One region of the Sporomusa aerivorans genome, then DNA from elsewhere that is predicted to be linked to it. Evidence: riboswitches for the same ligand, from Rfam matches in the RefSeq annotation. Region 1 holds a riboswitch; the other holds the start of a gene.

Region 1 (4,938 bases):
AGAACTTGCGGTCTTAGGTGTACAGCCGGCAGTTATTGATGTCGGTTTGGAATTGAGCGAGACGATAGGGCCTTGTGTTGAGCATGTAATAAATAAGACGCTTGCGGTGCTGGATTCATGGGGTATAAAGAGCCTGACACCTTCATAGTTATTAGAAAGCGGGAGGTGGGGTTGTGAACTACCATGTTTTATATGTCATTCTGACTTTGAACGAAGAGCCTGAAGTCTTTCCGGCTGAAGACTACAGGTATGACCGGGAGAAAGCGCGCCACGAGCTTTTGATAACCGTATTTGAGCAAAAACTATGGGTAGATACCCGGGCTGTTAAACTGCGGAAGGTGGCAGGCGCTGTTTTTTGTTGGAATGAATATGAACAAGGGCAATATGTTGAGCTGAGCCAGTCGAATACGGTTTGTCCCGAGTGTGGGTGGTGGCGATGCCATTTATGTGACTCCTGCCACTGTAATAAACCAGTCAATCGATAAAAAGAACAAACTTACACTGCTTGCAGGAAAAAAGATTTTTTTCGCGTATACTGTATACTATGAGGGCTCCAGTAAAGATTTTTCTCTAATCAGGGTGTAAAAGCATTCTGTCACGGGCGTTTATGCTAACACCAGCCAATAAATCTTGCTTGGATATCTTAATAGCGACTTTGCAAATTTCTGTCTAGGAGTGGTTAATTATGCTGCGTGGTGTTCGTGGTGCGACAACTGTAACAGCAAACAATCGTGAGGAAATCTATGAACGCGTCGCGGAACTTCTTGCGGCAATTATTCAGGAAAACAAAATGTCTATAGAAGACATTGGCGCAGCAATATTTAGTTCTACCCCTGATCTTACCGCGGCTTTTCCGGCTGCCGGTGCCAGAAGACTTGGCTGGACGGAAGTGCCGCTATTCGGCACGCAGGAGATAGAATGCCCTGATGCGCTACCGCTATGCATTCGGGTACTGATTCTCTGGAATACAGAGATAAGTCAAAAAAATATACGGCATATATATCTGCATGATGCCGTATGCCTCCGCCAGGATATTTAAATTACTACGAAGCGTGAGAAGCCTGCTTCGCCTTTGTGCAAAGCAGGCTATTAATTTTGCCGGCGGATGCAAATGCTAGGATTACAAAGTTCGCCGCCGGGTAGTTAACTATGGCAGACAAGTTTTTGTTTATTTATGCCGAATTGGTAATTGCAATCATAAAACGGCGATGTATAATAGAGTGGTGACAGGGAGGCTGAAAATGGTATGCAGTTACATAAACCGTTGATTTCTATTGTTGTTCCTGTATTTAACGAGCAGGATAACATTGAAAATTTTTACCGGGAAGTCATTAAATATATGGAGCCGGAGCCCTACGACTTTGAAATAGTTTTTGTTGACGATGGTTCAAAAGACGCGACCCCGCTTATTTTGGAGCGTCTGGCGTATGCTGATCCGCGGGTACGGGCGCTGATTATGGCCCGAAATTTTGGACATCAGATAGCCTTGACATGCGGACTGGACTGTGCAAACGGAGATGCTGTAATTACCATGGATGGCGATATGCAGCATCCGCCTGAGATGTTGCCGCAGCTGCTTGCCAAATGGCAGGAAGGGTTCCAGGTTGTGCAAACGGTGAGGATCAATACAGAGGGAGTATCCTGGTTTAAAAGCTTTACATCAGGTATGTTCTATAAACTGATGAACGCCGTATCCAATGTTCGGATTACAGAGGGAGGGTCCGATTTCCGGTTAATGGATAAACAGGTAGTTGCCAGCTTCCGCCGTTTCCGGGAACGGGCCAGATTTATCAGAGGCATGATCAGCGCCATTGGTTACCGGCAGACCTATATTGAATTTGTAGCACCTAAACGTTTTGCCGGACAATCAAAGTTTTCACTGAAAAAGATGCTTCACTTTGCGCTGGATGGTATTACCGCGTATTCTAAAACTCCGCTCAGGTTTGCTTTTTATATCGGGATTGCTTTAGGTTTTAGCAGTATTATCCTGACACTGCATGTTGTATATATCAAAATTTTTACGGAAGAAGCAGTTCCCGGCTGGGCGACTATTACTGCCAGCATTCTTCTCCTGGGTGGAGTGCAATTAGCGGGAATAGGCATTATCGGCGAGTATGTCGGGCGGATATTTGAGGAGGTAAAACAGCGGCCGCTCTACTGGCTGCGGGCTGAACTCGGTCAGCGGCGGGAAAAGGAGCATGAGTGAACTTTTTCCAAGATATTGGCCTAATAATTGTAAAAAAAACGCGACTTTGGGCAGGAATTTTAAACTTTTGACCGAATAGAATATATTGAGCGCTGTAGAAAGCCGAATCCAGCTCAGGTACGGGGGAACCAATCTATGGGGTGAAACTTGATTAGCTGGACTAATCAAGTAGGGTGCCTGCAACCCTAACCCGTCAGCTAACCTCGGAGGCAGGTGAGAGGAGAGTCCTGTTGCAAAAGTTTTTTGGGCTTGTTGTTGCTTTTTGTCTCTTTTTTGGGACCACTACTCTTGTCCACGCAGCCGGTACATTTGAAGTCGGTGATCAAGGACCTGAAGTTGCTGCCATTCAAACTCAGCTAAACAATCTTGGTTTTAATGCTGGTTCTGCAGATGGTGACTTTGGTAACTTAACGGTGAATGCGGTCAAGGCTTTCCAAAAGTCTCGGGGTCTTGAAGCGGATGGCGTAATCGGAGCACAGACGTACCTTGCGCTCATGGGACGGGATATTCCCGCCAGCCGTGATTCCTCCACTGCTTCAGTGCGCAGGGTCATTCAGACTTCGCTTCGGTACACAGGTGTACCCTATGTATTTGGCGGGACAAGTCCAAGTGGGTTCGACTGTTCTGGCTTTACTCGCTATGTTTTTGCCCAAAGTGGCATTTATTTACCGCGAACGGCCGACGAACAGTTTGAAGTCGGGCGGCCTGTATCTTACAGCCGTCTTCAGCCTGGCGATTTAGTGTTTTTCAGCACATATGCGTCAGGAGCATCACATAGCGGCATCTACATTGGTGATGATAAGTTTATCAGCGCTACGTCCAGCAGCGGTGTTGCTATTACCAGTATGAACAGCAGTTACTGGGGTCCGCGCTACGTCGGCGCCCGCCGGGTGATGTAAACAAACAAACGGGAAGGCGTTGTCGGCCTTCCCATTTTTATTTACCGAGATTGCGCGGTTTTGGAGTTTTTTGTTATCACAGGTGTTGCATAGAGAAATTTGACACATAATAAGTAGTCAAGCAAAGCATGTTTAGTGGAGATAATTTATGTTTACTTTTTACTGGCGCAAATTTATAGTGCCATATTGGCTGCTTGCTTTAACCGCGGTAGTTTGCTTTATAATCGCCAGTGCAGCCGGTTTGGCGGCCCCTCTTGTGGTAAAATTGTTGATTGACGATGCTCTGGCCGGTGGTAATATTGTCTTTTTGCACTTTATTACTGCTGGGATAGTCGTACTGTATCTTATCCGGGGATTGTTTTCTTATTTCTATGGATATACAATGGCTAAATCCGGCAATAAAATGCTGGCTAAACTCCGGCAAGAGATGTTTGGTAAGCTGCAGTCGTTAGATTATGCATATTTTATGAGAACTCCTTCCGGTGACCTTATTTCACTGTTTACTAATGATCTCTTGTTTATTCAGCAGGCTGTTACTGTGGGTATACCGGATGTTATTGTCGAGTCACTTAACCTCCTGGCGATTATGGCTATTATGATATATTTTGACTGGGAGTTGGCTATGGTTACTTTTGCTACACTGCCTTTTATTATTGTTGCTATCAGCTATTTCAATAGTAGAATCGGCAGGCTGGGGGCTCTGGTTGAACATACTTTAGCCAAGGTGACTTCGATTATACAGCAATCATTGGTTTCAGTCATGATTGTCCAGAGTTACGTACGGGAAGATTATGAATACCAAAAATTCAGTGATAAGAATCAACAGGCTGCCGATGACTTGATTAAGGTACAGCGGCTTGGCGCCATTCTGGTACCTTTAGTTGAGTTTCTCGCAGCTATCGGCCTCACAATTATTGTGTGGTACGGGGGAAGGGAAGTAATCAACGGCGATTTGAGCATTGGCGGAATGTTTGCTTTTCTTGTTTACATTATCAATGTTCCCATGCCTATCCGCAAAATAAGTCAGGCTTTAACCTATCTTAAGCTGGGCGGGGTAGCCTGGGAACGTATAAACCGGTTGCTTAATGAACAAACACCCACAGTTGTTGATGGTTACAGGGAAATTCCTGTTGCCCGGGGATTAGTAGAGTTTCAGAAGGTGTCATTTGCTTACAGGCAGGATAAGCCTGTCTTGCACGATGTTAACATTCTGGCGCAACCGGGAGAAATTATTGCTATTGTCGGGCCAAGCGGAGCTGGCAAGTCCTCTTTCGCAAATCTGCTGCTACGGTTTTATGACCCGGATCAAGGCAGTGTCTGTTTAGACGGCGTTAATATAAAAGAACTTAAGATTAGCGAACTTCGTAAACACATTGGTTTTATCCAGCAGGAGCCTATTTTGTTTAATACCTCTATATTGGAAAATATTCGTTATGGACGGCCCGGTGCAACTGTGAGTCAGATTGAACAGGCAGCCCGTTTGGCAAATGCTCATGATTTTATTATGGAATTGCCGCAGGGCTACAACACAATGGTCGGGGAAATGGGTGGTAATTTGTCCGGCGGCCAGCGGCAGAGAATTGCAATTGCACGGGCCATTATAACAGAACCTGCTATTTTACTATTGGATGAGCCAACAGCAGCGCTGGATGCTCATACTGAAAAACAGGTAATGTCCGCCATCCGGCAAGCTGGGGTCGGACGTACGACATTTATTATTACTCATCGCATGTCAACAATCGTTGCCTCTGACCGAGTACTTTATTTGGCGGCAGGACGGGTTGTGGAAACCGGTACTCATTTGGAACTTATGGATAAGGGCGGGGCTTATGC
Region 2 (4,938 bases), 780 kb from region 1:
CAATAAAGCAAATTGGGGGAGTATTGCTCAAGCTGCCCTTGAGCGAACGGGAAAATCTCAGATGATTGGTAATATTGCTACCGTAGCAGGACAATTGACAGGACAAGACCAAAGCATTGACAAGGATAACGTCGTTAAAATGGTAGAAAGTGCTATACGCAGTACAGCACAGGAAAAAATTCAGGCAGAAGTCTCTGACCGCTTATCAGGGTATCAGCAACAAATTCCGCTGCTGTCTGCACTGTTGAACAATAATAACCTTGTGCCCAAAGCAGCGGAGGCAAATAACTCTCTTAGCGGTGCTCCGCAAAACTATCGCAAATTAATCGATATGAAAGCGACTGCTTATGGACCCGGTCCAATGGATAACGGCAAATGGAATGATTCGACATATGTGGGAAGTAAGGTGAAAAAAGGGGTAGCCGCTGTTGATCCAAATGTTATCCCCATGGGTACAAAACTTTGGATTGAAGGGTATGGTCCTGCTATTGCCAATGATCAGGGCAGCGCCATTAAAGGAAATCGTATAGATTTAGCCTTTGATACCCGGCAGGAAGCTCTCGACTACGGCATTCAGAATGTAAAAGTCTATGTTCTTAAATAACCGGCGTATGCCGGTTTTTTTTTGCTCTTCATAATGCAGCAAACTACTACATATATTTTCAAAAGAGGCATTGGCAGGGGGGAAGTGTAATGAATCCTGTGTGGTCGTTTACTCTCAAGCGCTCCCGGGTAATTTACGGTATTGCCTTATTGGCAATTTTAAGTATTTTTTTTAGCATCCTGGGGTATGAGTATGCAGATGAGCAAGAATTAGCTTCCCTTAACAATAATCAGCCTACCGAAGCTCCGGCGGGAAAAGTAAGTATGGTTGTAAATATTCAGGCCAGAGTGCTTGATGTATACAGCGATGACCAGTTATATAAAAAATACCGGATTGCTACTGGTAAAAGCAAGACGCCTACCCCAATTGGTGAATGGAATGTGGTATGGAAGGACTATAACTGGGGAACTGGGTTTGGCACCCGCTGGATGGGGTTAAACGTGCCCTGGGGTACCTTCGGTATTCATGGAACAAATAAACCATGGTCCATTGGTCAATTTGCCAGCCATGGTTGTATTAGAATGCGCAATAAGGATGTCGAGGAATTATTTGAGTGGATTCCGATTGGTACATCGGTGCGGATTGAAGGACGAAAAGTAAGGGTTGATAGAAATCTGAAGTACCAGACATCCGGCTCTGATGTTGTTGCCTTACAGTTAAAATTGAAAGAACTAGGTTATTTTCAGGGACGGGCCGACGGGCTGTTTGGCTCAGAGACTGAAGAAGCGGTAAAGACCTATCAGACCCGTGAAGGGGTTCCTGCTACCGGTATAGCTAGCAAAGAAATGTGTGCCGGTTTGGGAATATAAGCAGAGTAAAGAAATTTAACATAAATTTAAAGATGCTGGAGGTACATGGCGATAAGATTACTATATCGCCATGTACTGAATTTGACCGAACTAAATTTTCCATGTATTATATTTATAATGCCGAATCCTTGTATGGGTACGGGGGACCCAATAAAACCAGAGGGGTGAATCCGCATGTTGCGGAAGGGCTATTCTTTCCTTCTCTTTGGCCCTAACCCGACAGCTAACCCCGGAGGCTGTAAGCCTCAGAGGTTTTGTTATTGCTTGAGCATAGCAGAATCTCGATGGCGCAAGACAAGAGAGGTGTTTCCTTGAAAAGAGTTCTATTGGCAGTTATTCTCACATTGGTAGTGCTGTTTGTTGTTGTCTGTCCCGCGGTTGGCTTGACTGCTGAACAGCAGGAAAAAGCGTCGGTAGCATTAGGAGCCCGGGGCGATGAAGTCCGGGGAATACAAAAACTTCTCGCAGACTCAGGTTTCTACGCGGGTGAGATTGACGGTGTGTTTGGTCCGGTTACTGCGAAAGCAGTAAAAGAATTTCAACGTAGTACAAGTCTAGATGTAAGTGGCGTTGTTGATAAAGAAACTTTTGCTTATCTTGAGCGCTTAGCCGGTGAGCCAAGCAGATACAGCCGTACTCTGGCTATGAAGGCCTCCGCTTATTCGGCACATGACCCCGGCAATGGCAGTTATACATATCGTGGAAATCTTCTGCGCAGAGGGCTGGCCGCTGTTGATCCGTCAGTTATACCTTTAGGAACCCGGTTATATATCAAAGGTTATGGCTACGCAATTGCTGACGATATCGGGAGTGCGATTAAAGGTAACAGAATTGATTTAGCTTTTGACAGTCGCAGCGATGCATTAAATTTTGGCGTTCAAAGAGTAACCGTATATATAGTTGATTAAAAAATCAGGCTGAAGCCTGATTTTTTTTATACGTTAATTTCTTGGGAATATTAGCTGGAACTAAGTACTATACTACACATATAATTTGACTACTATACGGGGGCGTGTTAGCTTGAATTTAATATCCGGCGAAATGTTGCCACTGGTTTTGGCTTTTATCTCGGGGGTTTTAATGGCAGTACAAGGCTCGCTCAATACTTCACTGAGCAAAGTAACCGGTCTTTTGGAGGCTACTTTTATCGTACACGTAACCGGGACCGTTCTGGTGTTAGTATTGTTGTTTCTTTTTAAAATGGGTAAAGGAAATTTATATGCATGGCAGGAGGCTCCCTGGTACACTTTGCTGGGAGGTATTATCGGCGTAGCTATCATTTACTTAGTGGCCGCAAGTATTCCTGGCGTTGGTGTGGCTAATGCCACCACTGCAATTATTGTCGGTCAGGTACTGACAGCTATTATCATTGATTATTTTGGTGGATTTGGACTTGACCGCATCGCCTGTACTCCAACGCAATTATTTGGCTTGGTCTTACTTGCAGTTGGTGCTAAATTACTGTTAAAATAAAGTATTTTTTTATTTTTTTTGTAATTAAGTGTTAACAAAAAAAACATTATGCGGTATACTTATCATTAGAATTTTTTGGTATCATGCTAATATATCAAGGAGGCAAAGCATGGATTTTAACTTTACTCCCGATCAATTGGATCTGCAAAAAATGGTAAATGAATTTGTTGCTAAAGAAATCACGCCTCATGCATTAGAAATGGATAAAGAAGGTGTGGTTCCACCTGCTCTGTGGAAAAAACTTGATGAAGCCGGCCTGCTCAATTTAACAGTTCCTGAAGAATATGACGGTCCCGGACTTGATGCACTGTCTATTGCCTTAATTTATGAAGAACTAGGTAAAGGTTGTGCCGGTGTAGCCACTACAACAGCTGCCAATGCTTTAGCTTCTTACCCGGTCGTATTGCTAGGCACCGACGCGCAAAAACAAAAATTTTTTAATGTCTTAAACAGCGGTAAATTATCGGCATTTGCGCTCACAGAACCAGGAGCCGGTTCCGATGCGGGCGCTGTTGCTACTACGGCAGTCAAAGACGGCGATGAGTACGTCATCAACGGAACTAAATGTTTTATTACTAACGGCGGCATTGCCGATATTTACGTAATCTTCGCCAATACGCGTAAAACTGCCGGTATCCGTGGGCTTACAGCTTTTATTGTGGATCGCAATACTCCGGGCTTCTCGGTAGGTAAAGAAGAAGAAAAGATGGGCATAAGAGCCTCCAACACCTGCGAATTGATTCTGGATAACGTACGGGTCCCCATGGCTAACCGCATTGGCCGGGAAGGGGAAGGATTCAAAATTGCCATGAAAACACTGGATGCGGCCCGGCCTTTTGTTGGTGCAGTTTCAGTAGGTCTGGCACAGTCTGCTTTTGAGCTGGCAGTCAAATATTCAAAAGAACGTGTGCAATTTGATAAACCAATTGCATCTTTCCAGCTTGTGCAGGCGATGCTGGCCGATATGGCTATGCAGATTGAAGCTGCGCGCTTGCTGGTTTACAAAGCATGCTGGCTGAAAGATCAGGGTGTTAACTATGCTAAGGAATCGGCAATTGCCAAATGCTTTGCTGCCGATACGGCTATGAAAGTCACTGTTGACGCAGTCCAGGTGCTGGGCGGCTATGGTTATTCCAAAGAATATCCGGCTGAAAAATACATGCGTGACGCAAAAATCATGCAGATTTATGAAGGCACAAATCAAATTCAGCGTTTGGTTATTGCCAATAATATTCTGTACTAATTTTATTTTAAGTGCTTGACTTTTTGGTTTAAGCGCAATATAATTACATATGTGTTAAGGGACTATAGCTCAGTTGGTTAGAGTACTACGTTGACATCGTAGGGGTCACTGGTTCGAGTCCAGTTAGTCCCACCAGCAACAAAACATTAAAGTTCACAGGGGTATGTCCCTGTGAACTTTTTAATTTTATCCGGCGACTTAGCTTAAGATAGGGTTAAGTTGAAGCTAAGTCGCCGGATAAAAAAAACCTTGTCATAATCGACAAGGTTTTTGTGGTGGCGGCGCAGGGATTTGAACCCCGGACACTTCGGGTATGAACCGAATGCTCTAGCCAGCTGAGCTACGCCGCCATATGAAAAATATAAATGGAGCTAGTGACCGGGATTGAACCGGTGACCTTATCCTTACCAAGGATACGCTCTGCCAACTGAGCTACACCAGCATGGTTGCGGGGACAGGACTTGAACCTGTGACCTTCGGGTTATGAGCCCGACGAGCTACCAACTGCTCCACCCCGCGATATGTTTTTTGTCACAAAATTGATTATATAGCAACTGTTTGTGCTGTGTCAATGTATTTTTTAGTTATCTCTGGCAATTAACGGCTATTTAGATGCAATAAGCAGCGTTGACTACTGTTAATTAATGGTGTATATTAAATTGTTGTATTGTATACGTTATGAGTAATATTATTCTCCGATAAACTTGCTATAAAAGTAATCCGGGCTGATAGCACGAGGGACAACGGCATGAAATCTAAGCCATTCTTTGCCGTCAACGCTTTTGCTTAATAGATAGCCTTTTGCTGGA

Evidence for each region. A riboswitch is a leader RNA that binds a small molecule or an ion and turns the genes downstream of it on or off. The one in region 1 is predicted to bind cyclic di-AMP.
Region 2: linked by a shared signal. The riboswitch ahead of SATMO3_RS15755 (3D domain-containing protein) and the one ahead of SATMO3_RS19825 (NlpC/P60 family protein) in region 1 are both predicted to bind cyclic di-AMP.

Annotation. Positions count from the first base shown of each region.
Region 1 covers NZ_CP156926.1:4,100,154-4,105,091, reverse strand. The annotation lists gene SATMO3_RS19845 (HyaD/HybD family hydrogenase maturation endopeptidase) at 1-148, shown strand, start outside; gene SATMO3_RS19840 (hypothetical protein) at 174-485, shown strand; gene aroH (chorismate mutase) at 686-1,039, shown strand; gene SATMO3_RS19830 (glycosyltransferase family 2 protein) at 1,247-2,206, shown strand; cyclic di-AMP (ydaO/yuaA leader) riboswitch at 2,297-2,433, shown strand; gene SATMO3_RS19825 (NlpC/P60 family protein) at 2,437-3,105, shown strand; gene SATMO3_RS19820 (ABC transporter ATP-binding protein) at 3,254-4,938, shown strand, end outside.
Region 2 covers NZ_CP156926.1:3,324,578-3,329,515, forward strand. The annotation lists gene SATMO3_RS15745 (3D domain-containing protein) at 1-604, shown strand, start outside; gene SATMO3_RS15750 (L,D-transpeptidase family protein) at 694-1,413, shown strand; cyclic di-AMP (ydaO/yuaA leader) riboswitch at 1,522-1,666, shown strand; gene SATMO3_RS15755 (3D domain-containing protein) at 1,725-2,321, shown strand; gene SATMO3_RS15760 (DMT family transporter) at 2,434-2,886, shown strand; gene SATMO3_RS15765 (acyl-CoA dehydrogenase family protein) at 2,996-4,129, shown strand; tRNA gene SATMO3_RS15770 (tRNA-Val) at 4,188-4,264, shown strand; tRNA gene SATMO3_RS15775 (tRNA-Met) at 4,403-4,479, opposite strand; tRNA gene SATMO3_RS15780 (tRNA-Thr) at 4,496-4,571, opposite strand; tRNA gene SATMO3_RS15785 (tRNA-Met) at 4,573-4,648, opposite strand; gene SATMO3_RS15790 (hypothetical protein) at 4,818-4,938, opposite strand, start outside.